2 regions of the Qipengyuania oceanensis genome follow, and region 1 is predicted to be linked to the other one. Evidence: predicted binding sites of a transcription regulator. Region 1 holds the regulator's gene; the other holds the start of a gene.
What was found. The regulator LexA, encoded in region 1, represses DNA repair genes until DNA is damaged. The targets are predictions, from matches to a motif close to GTTCCNCNCTTGTTCT.
Positions count from the first base shown of each region.

Region 2: GRI48_RS09860 (ribonucleoside-diphosphate reductase subunit alpha) is a predicted target of LexA. The motif match lies at 1,869-1,884, and genes of this name have one in related genera.

Region 1 is NZ_WTYN01000001.1:392,439-396,905, reverse strand. Features, by position in the region: gene GRI48_RS01945 (ComEC/Rec2 family competence protein) at 1-1,101, shown strand, start outside; gene lexA (transcriptional repressor LexA) at 1,127-1,819, opposite strand; gene GRI48_RS01935 (molybdopterin-binding protein) at 1,905-3,113, opposite strand; gene moaC (cyclic pyranopterin monophosphate synthase MoaC) at 3,110-3,583, opposite strand; gene trpC (indole-3-glycerol phosphate synthase TrpC) at 3,580-4,371, opposite strand; gene trpD (anthranilate phosphoribosyltransferase) at 4,368-4,467, opposite strand, start outside.
Region 2 is NZ_WTYN01000001.1:2,035,379-2,039,845, forward strand. Features, by position in the region: gene GRI48_RS09850 (MipA/OmpV family protein) at 1-388, opposite strand, end outside; gene GRI48_RS09855 (alpha/beta fold hydrolase) at 522-1,412, shown strand; gene GRI48_RS09860 (ribonucleoside-diphosphate reductase subunit alpha) at 1,938-3,974, shown strand; gene GRI48_RS09865 (PilZ domain-containing protein) at 4,015-4,383, shown strand; gene GRI48_RS09870 (S9 family peptidase) at 4,402-4,467, opposite strand, start outside.

The DNA of each region.
Region 1 (4,467 bases):
CTGGTGCTGCTCGCGCTGGCGATGGGACGGGAGCCGCTGAGCATCCGCATGGTTGCCGTCGCGGCGGCTTTCGTGCTGTTCGTCTGGCCGGAATCGCTGGTCGGGCCGAGCTTCCAGATGAGCTTCACCGCGGTGTTGGCCATCGTCGCGCTCCACAATGCGGGGCCGGTGCGGCGATTCCTCGCTCCGCGCGAGGAGAGTTGGCAGGCCCGGATCGGGCGGCGTGGCACGATGTTGCTCGCCACGGGGCTCGTCATCGAATTCGCACTGATGCCGATCGTTCTTTTCCACTTTCATCGTGGCGGGGTCTACGGCGCGTTCGCGAATGTCGTGGCAATACCGCTGGTAACATTCGTGACCATGCCGCTGATCGCGCTCGGCCTGTTGCTCGATCTGGCGGGCCTTGGCGCACCGGCATGGTGGCTGACGCAGCATTCGCTGGAGCTGCTGGTCGGGATCGCGCATTTCACCGCAGCGCAGCCAGGTGCGATCAAGCTGTTCCCGCAGATCGGCGGATTTACTTACTTCCTGTTCCTCGCAGGCGGACTGTGGCTGGGCTTGTGGCGTGGGCGAGCGCGCCTGCTTGGCCTGGCGCCGGCTGCCGTTGCGACCCTGCTTCTCGCGGTAACGCCGACGCCGGATGTTTTGATCTCTAGTGACGCGCGCCATGTGGGAATCGCGGGCGAGGGGGACAGGCTGCTTGTCCTGCGCGAAGGGCGATCCGATTATGCGAAGGACAATCTGCTCGAAATGGCAGGAATGAATGGCGAACCGATTGCCCTTGCAGACTGGCCGGCGGCGCGCTGCTCTCGCGATTTCTGCACCCTTATGCTCGATCGTGGCGGCAGGAGATGGACGCTACTGATGGCACGGAGCCACGACAGGATCGAGGAGCGCGCACTTGCAGCCGCCTGCAGCGAAATCGATATCGTGGTCGCCGATCGCTGGTTGCCGCGAAGCTGTCGCCCGCGCTGGCTGAAGGCCGATGCGCGGATGATGCGGCAGACAGGTGGCCTCGCCCTGTTTCTGGAGCGGAAAAGGATCAACCGGGTAGCCGATCACCAAGGCGAACACGGGTGGTGGCGGGACGAGGAGCCATAAGCTCCACGCGCCCCGCGTCACGAAATTAGTGGTATCGGCGCAGGAGCCCGGCGAGCTTGCCCTGGACCTGCACTTGCCCGGCATCGTAGATCTGCGGATCGTAGCTGGCGTTTGCCGGATCGAGGCGGACGCGACCGTTCTCGCGGCGCAGGTACTTCAGCGTCGCTTCCTCATTGTTGACCAGTGCGACCACGATTTCCCCATCGCGAGCACTGTCCGTGCGGCGGACCAATGCAAAATCGCCGTCGAAGATACCCGCTTCGATCATCGAATCGCCCGAGACTTCGAGCGCATAATGCTCGCCCGGACCGAGCAGGGCGGCAGGGACCGGCAGCGAGTTCTGACCTTCAAGCGCCTCGATCGGGGCACCGGCGGCAATGCGGCCGTGCAGCGGTATCTCGATGACATCGTTCGCCGCTTCGGACTGGCGCGACGCGGTCGGCTTGGTCGCGGCTGCCACCATGTCGTTCGCTGCGCGAGCGCGCGGGGCGGTAGAAATCGCATCCTCCGGCTGCTTGAGCACTTCGAGAGCCCGTGCCCGGTTCGGCAGGCGGCGGATGAAGCCGCGCTCTTCCAGCGCCGAGATGAGGCGGTGGACGCCCGACTTGCTCTTGAGGTCCAGCGCTTCCTTCATTTCCTCGAAGCTGGGCGAGATGCCCGTCTCTTCGAGACACTGCTGGATGAAGCGGATCAATTCGTGCTGTTTTGCCGTCAGCATGGGCCGGGCTCCGTGATAGCCATCTGTTCCTTCGACTCGCGAATGCGAACGAATGCGGAACAATTAGGCAACCAAATAGGTGAAGTCAAGCAATCCCGCCATTTTCGAGCAGGTACACCGGAACATATGTTCCCGCTTTCGTCTCGGGTGCGTTCGGCGGTCGATCGATGAGGGCGGTCGCGGTCGCCAAGGCCAGCAAGCCAGCGGAATCTTGTTCAAGGACCGGATGGACCTTCCCTTCGGCTACGGTGGCGCGGAGAAACTCCCTTCGGGCATGACCCGGCGCAAGATCGAGCGCCGTCGGTAACGAGATGGCCTGCGGCCCCGGTCTCAGGCAGCCTGCCAGCTTCCGCAAGAGCGGGAGCAGAAACAGGAACGCCGTGACGTAGGCGGAGGCGGGATTGCCCGGCAGCCCGAGGATGACCTGACTTCCTTTGCGCCCGACCATCAGGGGCTTGCCCGGCTTCATGGCAACCCGCCAGAAATCGATGCGCGCGCCCCATCGTTCGAGCGCCGGGCGCACGAGGTCGTGATCGCCCACCGAGGCACCGCCCGTGGTGACGATCACGTCGCAAGCGCCTGCATTGTCGAGCGCGGCCAGCAAAGCCTCCATCGTATCGGCCACCGGTCCCAGGCGTTCGATCCGGCCAGCAGGGGCGCGCGCCAGCGCTTCCAGCATGGCGCCGTTGGTCGCCGGAATCCGGTGCGCGGGACAATCTTCGGGAGACGGTGCCAACTCGTCGCCGCTGTCGATTACCGCGAGGGAAGGAAGCCGGTGAACGCACAGCCTTGCGTGGCCCGATCCCAATGCGAGCGCCATCTGGTTGGCATCGATGCGTGTTCCGGCAGGAAGCAAGACTTGCCCCTTGGAAAAATCGTAACCGGCACGCCGGATATGGCGCGCTGTCGGCTCGCCTTCGCCGTTGAGCGCGATGACCTCGCCGGTGCGCGTGCAGTTTTCCTGGAGCAGCACCGCCATGTCGCCTTCCGGCATGTGTGCGCCGGTAGAGATGCGGATTGCCTCGCCCCGACCGAAGCTCCCGCGGAACGGGTGTCCGGCGGCGCTTTCGCCGACAACCTGCCAGGGGCCCCGGTCGTCATCTGCATGCAGGGCATAGCCGTCCATCGCCGACAGGTCCGTCGCGGGCTGGGTGCGTAGGGCCACCAGGTCTTCGCCGAGATACCGGCCGATTGCCTGCTCTGTATCGAGGTGTTCGCTTGCAAGGGGCTCGATGCCGCGCAGCAGCCGGTCCAACGCTTCGTCGAGCGGGATCGGCGGCTGCGTGCCTGTCACGATGCGCGCCAGTCGCCCGACTTGCCACCGCGCTTCTCGAGCAGCCGGATGTCGGAGACGACCATGCCCTTCTCCAGCGCCTTGGCCATGTCGTAGATTGTAAGCAATGCGATCGAAGCTGCTGTAAGGGCTTCCATTTCGACGCCGGTCCTGCCGGTGATGCTGGCAGTTGCGGTCGCCCTGATGGCGCCACTTTCGAAGGTGAAATCCACGCTGACCGAATCCAGCGGCAGCGGATGGCACAGCGGAATGAGGTCTGCAGTCTTCTTCGCGGCCATGATCCCGGCGATCCGCGCCGCGCCGAGAACGTCACCCTTGGGGCCATTGCCCAGGCGAACCGCTTCGAGCGTATCCGGCTGCATTCGGATCGTGCCGCTGGCGATCGCGACACGCTGCGTTTGCGTCTTACCGCCGACGTCGACCATGCGGGCCGCCCCGGTATCGTCGAGATGCGTGAGCTTTTCGGTCATGCCGTGCCCGTCAGTAGGGAGCGGGTCGCCGCCTCGACGTCGGGCTGCCGCATCAGGCTTTCGCCGACGAGAAAAGTGCGCACGCCGCTCGCGGCGAGCCGCTCGCAATCCGCATGCGTCGAAATCCCGCTCTCGCCGACCAGCAGTGTTCCCTCGGGTGCGAGCGGGACAAGCCGCTCCGTCGTGGCGAGATCGGTGGTGAAAGTCCTGAGGTCGCGATTGTTTACGCCGATCAGCCGGGATTTGAGGCGAGCGGCGCGCTCCATTTCGGCTTTGTCGTGGACTTCGACCAGCACGTCCATATCGCGCTCGATCGCTGCCGCCTCGATTTCGGCCATCGCCGTATCATCTAGCGCGGCGACGATGATGAGGATGGCATCGGCGCCGATCGCACGCGCTTCGGCGACCTGCCAGGGCTCAACCATGAAGTCCTTGCGCAGGACCGGCAGGGAACACGCCGCGCGCGCTTCCATCAGATAGTCCTCATGACCTTGGAAATAGGGCGCATCGGTCAGAACGGAGAGACAGGCTGCGTCTCCGTTTTCGTAAGCGCGCGCATGATCGGCAGGCTTAAAATCCTTTCGGATCAGCCCTTTGGAAGGCGATGCTTTCTTCACTTCCGCAATCAGTGCGAAGCCCGCCTTGGCCTTGGCTTCCAGTGCCGCGCGGAATCCCCGCGGCGCGGACTGGCCGGCCGCCCGGTGATCGAGCGCGGTGATCGATTCCGCCGCGCGGCGCGCAGCGACCTCGATGCGCTTCGTGGCGCAGATTTCCTCGAGCTTGTTCATCGGGTCAGGTCGATCCACTGGGCGAGCAGCGCCTCGGCAGAGCCGCTGTCTATGGCCTCGGCCCCCATGGCAACGCCGTCGGTCCAGCCTGTCGCC
Region 2 (4,467 bases), 1.6 Mb from region 1:
GCGCGTCGCTGCCGCCGGTGATCAGGAAGGGCGAGCCGCCGTCGTCCTCGTCGCGGCCGAAGCGGTATCGCACCACCGGGCCGGCGCGCCAGCCGTCGGCATCCAGCGCGCTCCAGACGATGCCATCGGGGACGGAAGCGGTCAGGCCGTCACCATTGTCGAGCCGGATGTCCGGGAAGACCGACAGCGACATCTCGTCCGAGCCTTGCCATGCAGGGCTCAGGATCGGCGCGATGCCGACCGTGACCGACCAGCCTTCGGGCCGGGCGGGCGGCGGCCCGCCGGCTCCCGCAGGCCCGGCCACTCCGGGCGGCGGACCGCCTTGCGCGAAAGCGGGCGCGGCAAGGGCGAGCGGGGCGATCAGGGCAAGGCATGCGAGTTTGTTCATGGGCGCGACCCTAACCGGCAGTGGCCTGATCGTCGCCTGAATAGTCGGTGCAATCGCGAGTTCGCCATGGACTTTTGCGACAAAACGCGCTCACCTGCATTGCAAAGAGAAACGCAAAAAGGGGACCGAGCGCATGCCCGAAACAAAAGCCAACGGCATCACCATCCATTACGAGGATCGCGGCGACACGAATGCGCCCCCGATCTTGCTGATCATGGGCTTCGGCGCGCAGATGACCCTGTGGCCGGACGAACTGGTCGACGCGCTGGTCGAACGCGGCTTCCGCGTGATCCGCTACGACAACCGCGACATCGGCCTGAGCCACAAGTTCGACGGGGTGAAGGCGCCGGGCATGGTCAAGCTCACGATCATGCGCAAGCTCGGCTTCAGTCCCAAGGTGCCCTATACGATCGGCGACATGGCCGACGACGGGGCCGGCCTGCTCGAGGCGCTGGACATCGACAGGGCGCATATCGTCGGCGGCTCGATGGGCGGCATGATCGCGCAACGCTTTGCCGAGCGGCACGCGGACAAGACCATCACGCTGACATCCGTCTTCTCGACCACCGGCAACAGCAAGCTGAAGCCGGCGAAGAAGGAGGCGATGCAGGTGCTGGTCCAGCGCCCGGCGAGCCTGGAAGAAGACGTGCTGGTCGAACACGGCATCAAGGTTGCGCGCACGATCGGCAGCCCGGGCTACCAGGCGCCCGAAGACCGCCTGCGCGAGCGGACCCGTGCCGCGGTGCAGCGCAGCGTCTACCCCGAGGGGCCGCTGCGGCAGATGGCCGCGATCATCTCCGATGGCGACCGCACCCGGATGCTCCAGCAGCTCGATGTGCCGACGCTGGTGCTGCATGGCGAGGACGATCCGCTGATCCCCGTCGAGCACGGCCATGCGACGGCAGCGGCGATTCCCGGCGCGAAGATCAAGACCATTCCGGGCTGGGGACACGACTTGCCGCTGGAACTGGTCGACGAGCTGGCCGAGGCGATCGCCGAACATGCGAAATCGGCTGGCGGCTGATCGCCGCGCGGCCGCGCCGCCAGGCGAAATTGCGTGCGCCGGAGGGCGCGCCCGGATTCGAAAATTGCGCGCCCGGATTCGATTGGGTCGCAACCCTTGAAACCATGATTTTGCCCGGCATTTTTTTTGCCGGATTCATTTTGGGGCTTGCGCACCGGCCAAGCCTAGGAATTCCGGCGCGTCGCTGCGTTGTGCGAGGCTAACACACCTGCGTCTACTGCTCGCAACGGACGGTAAATCGCGATTTACCCTCTTGCGTGCAATTCGCTCCTGATTCACTATCTAGTGGTTCGAAAGGCAGGGGCACCTACTAGACCTAGTTGTTACGCCGGATTTGCGGTAACGCTCCGGTGGACGCGTTCGCGGGCCGTCAAGGCACGCTCTGTGGACAGTCCGGGTATAAGTAATTGCCGCCTGGTCGCTGCGAAATGCTAGGAATGGTGCTTCGCGCTGATTCGAACACAAGTGGAACATCGGTCCTGCGGGGCCGTTGCATATTTTGGGGCTGAACGGGGCGGGATGACAATGGATTTCAGGACCGGGGACGAAGCGGCAATGGGGCTCGAAGAGGACGTGATCGGCGACAACGCCGAGCTCGATACGACCGCGCGTGATGACAAGGCTGTGAGCATGGACAAGAGCGATCTCGGAAGCGAGGAACTGGTCAGCGACAAGGCGAATGCCGCGCTGGCCGAAGCGGTCGCGGCCGCGGCTGTGGCCAATGCGGAAAAGGCCGACAGCAAGAAGATCCTCGACCGCCGGTTTGACATCGTCACCGATGCGGAGCGCGACGCGCTGCTGACCGAATTCGGCAAGGAAACGCTGATCGACCGCTACCTGCTGCCCGGCGAGACGTTCCAGGATCTCTTCGCCCGCGTGGCCGACTGCTATGCCGACGATCAGGAGCACGCCCAGCGGCTCTACGATTACATCTCGAGCCTGTGGTTCATGCCGGCAACGCCCGTGCTTTCGAACGGCGGCACCAACCGCGGCCTGCCGATCAGCTGCTATCTCAACAGCGTCGAGGACAGCCTCGAAGGGATCGTCGGCACGTGGAACGAGAACGTGTGGCTCGCGTCCAAGGGCGGCGGCATCGGCACCTACTGGGGCCAGGTTCGCGGCATCGGCGAGCCGGTCGGCCTCAACGGCAAGACCAGCGGCATCATCCCGTTCGTACGGGTGATGGATTCGCTCACCCTCGCCATCTCGCAGGGCTCGCTGCGGCGCGGCTCGGCAGCCTGCTACATCGACATCTCGCACCCGGAGATCGAGGAATTCCTCGAGATCCGCAAACCCTCGGGCGACTTCAACCGCAAGGCGCTGAACCTGCACCACGGCGTGCTCGTCACCGACGAGTTCATGGAAGCGGTCCGCGCGGGCGACAGTTTCGACCTGAAATCGCCGCGCGATGGTTCGGTCCGCGGGTCGGTCGATGCGCGCTCGCTGTTCCAGAAGCTGGTCGAAACCCGGCTGGCGACTGGCGAGCCCTATATCGTCTTCAACGACACCGTGAACCGGATGATGCCCAAGCATCACCGCGAGCTCGGACTCAAGGTTTCGACCTCCAACCTGTGTTCGGAAATCACCCTGCCGACGGGCCGCGACCACCTGGGCAACGATCGCACGGCGGTCTGCTGCCTCAGCTCGCTCAACCTCGAGAAGTGGGACGAATGGTCGGGCGACAAGACCTTCATCGAGGACGTGATGCGCTTCCTCGACAACGTCCTGCAGGATTACATCGACCGGGCACCCGAAGAAATGGCGCGCGCGAAGTATTCGGCCATGCGCGAACGCTCGGTCGGCCTCGGCGTGATGGGCTTCCACTCCTTCCTGCAGGCCAAGAACCTGCCGCTCGAAAGCGCGATGGCGAAGGTCTGGAACCTGAAGATGTTCAAGCACATCCAGTCGAAGGCTTCGGAAGCCTCGATGCTGCTGGCGCAGGAACGCGGAGCCTGCCCGGATGCCGAAGAGATGGGCGTGATGGAACGCTTCAGCTGCAAGATGGCGATCGCGCCGACCGCGTCGATCTCGATCATCTGCGGCGGGACCAGCGCCTGCATCGAGCCGATCCCGGCGAACATCTATACCCATAAGACGCTGTCGGGCAGCTTCGTGGTCAAGAACCCGTATCTCGAAAAGCTGCTGCGCGAAAAGAGCAAGGATTCGACGAATGTCTGGAACTCGATCCTGGAGAAGGGCGGTTCGGTCCAGCACCTCGACTTCCTGACGCCGGAAGAGAAGGCGACCTTCAAGACCAGCTTCGAGATCGACCAGCGTTACCTGCTCGAGTTCGCGGCCGATCGCGCGCCCTACATCGACCAGGCCCAGTCGCTGAACCTGTTCATCCCGGCCGACGTCGACAAGTGGGACCTGATGATGCTGCATTTCCAGGCGTGGGAGAAGGGCATCAAGTCGCTCTACTACCTGCGGTCGAAGAGCGTGCAGCGCGCAGGCTTCGCGGGCGGCGTGGAAGCGGACAACACCAAGGACGCGACCAAGTTCGAACTCGCCGCGGCGGCCGGCCAGGAAACCGACTACGAGGAATGCCTGAGCTGCCAGTAGGCCGGGCTGCAAGGCAAGGGGCGGGTATCGACATCACGTGATGAGAACCCGCCAGCAGCCTCGCAAAGCCATCGATACCACCGGCCATTGCCGAACCATGCGCGGCATGGAGTGGGACGTACGGCTGGCCGATATCTCGCAGGGCGGCTGCCGGATCTGCGAACCGCGCGGCGCCTTGCAAAGCGGCGAGACGATCAGGCTGTTCATCGCCGGATCCGGCCCGCACCGCGCACGCGTGATGTGGCGCGACGGCCAGGATGTCGGCGTCCATTTCGAACGCCCGCTGACGCCCGCGCTGCTCGAACAGATCCACGCAGGCAAGGTCGAGACGCCGTCGCAGGATGCCATGGCGGGCGCCGGTCAGGGTTTCGGCCGGCGAACGGGCCTCGGCCCGCTCCGCCCGGTCTGACCGACCCCTCTTTCCCGATTACTTGCCCAGCAGATATTGCTGGAGGAACATCAGCTGCGCGAGCGTGTAATAGTCCGCGTTTTC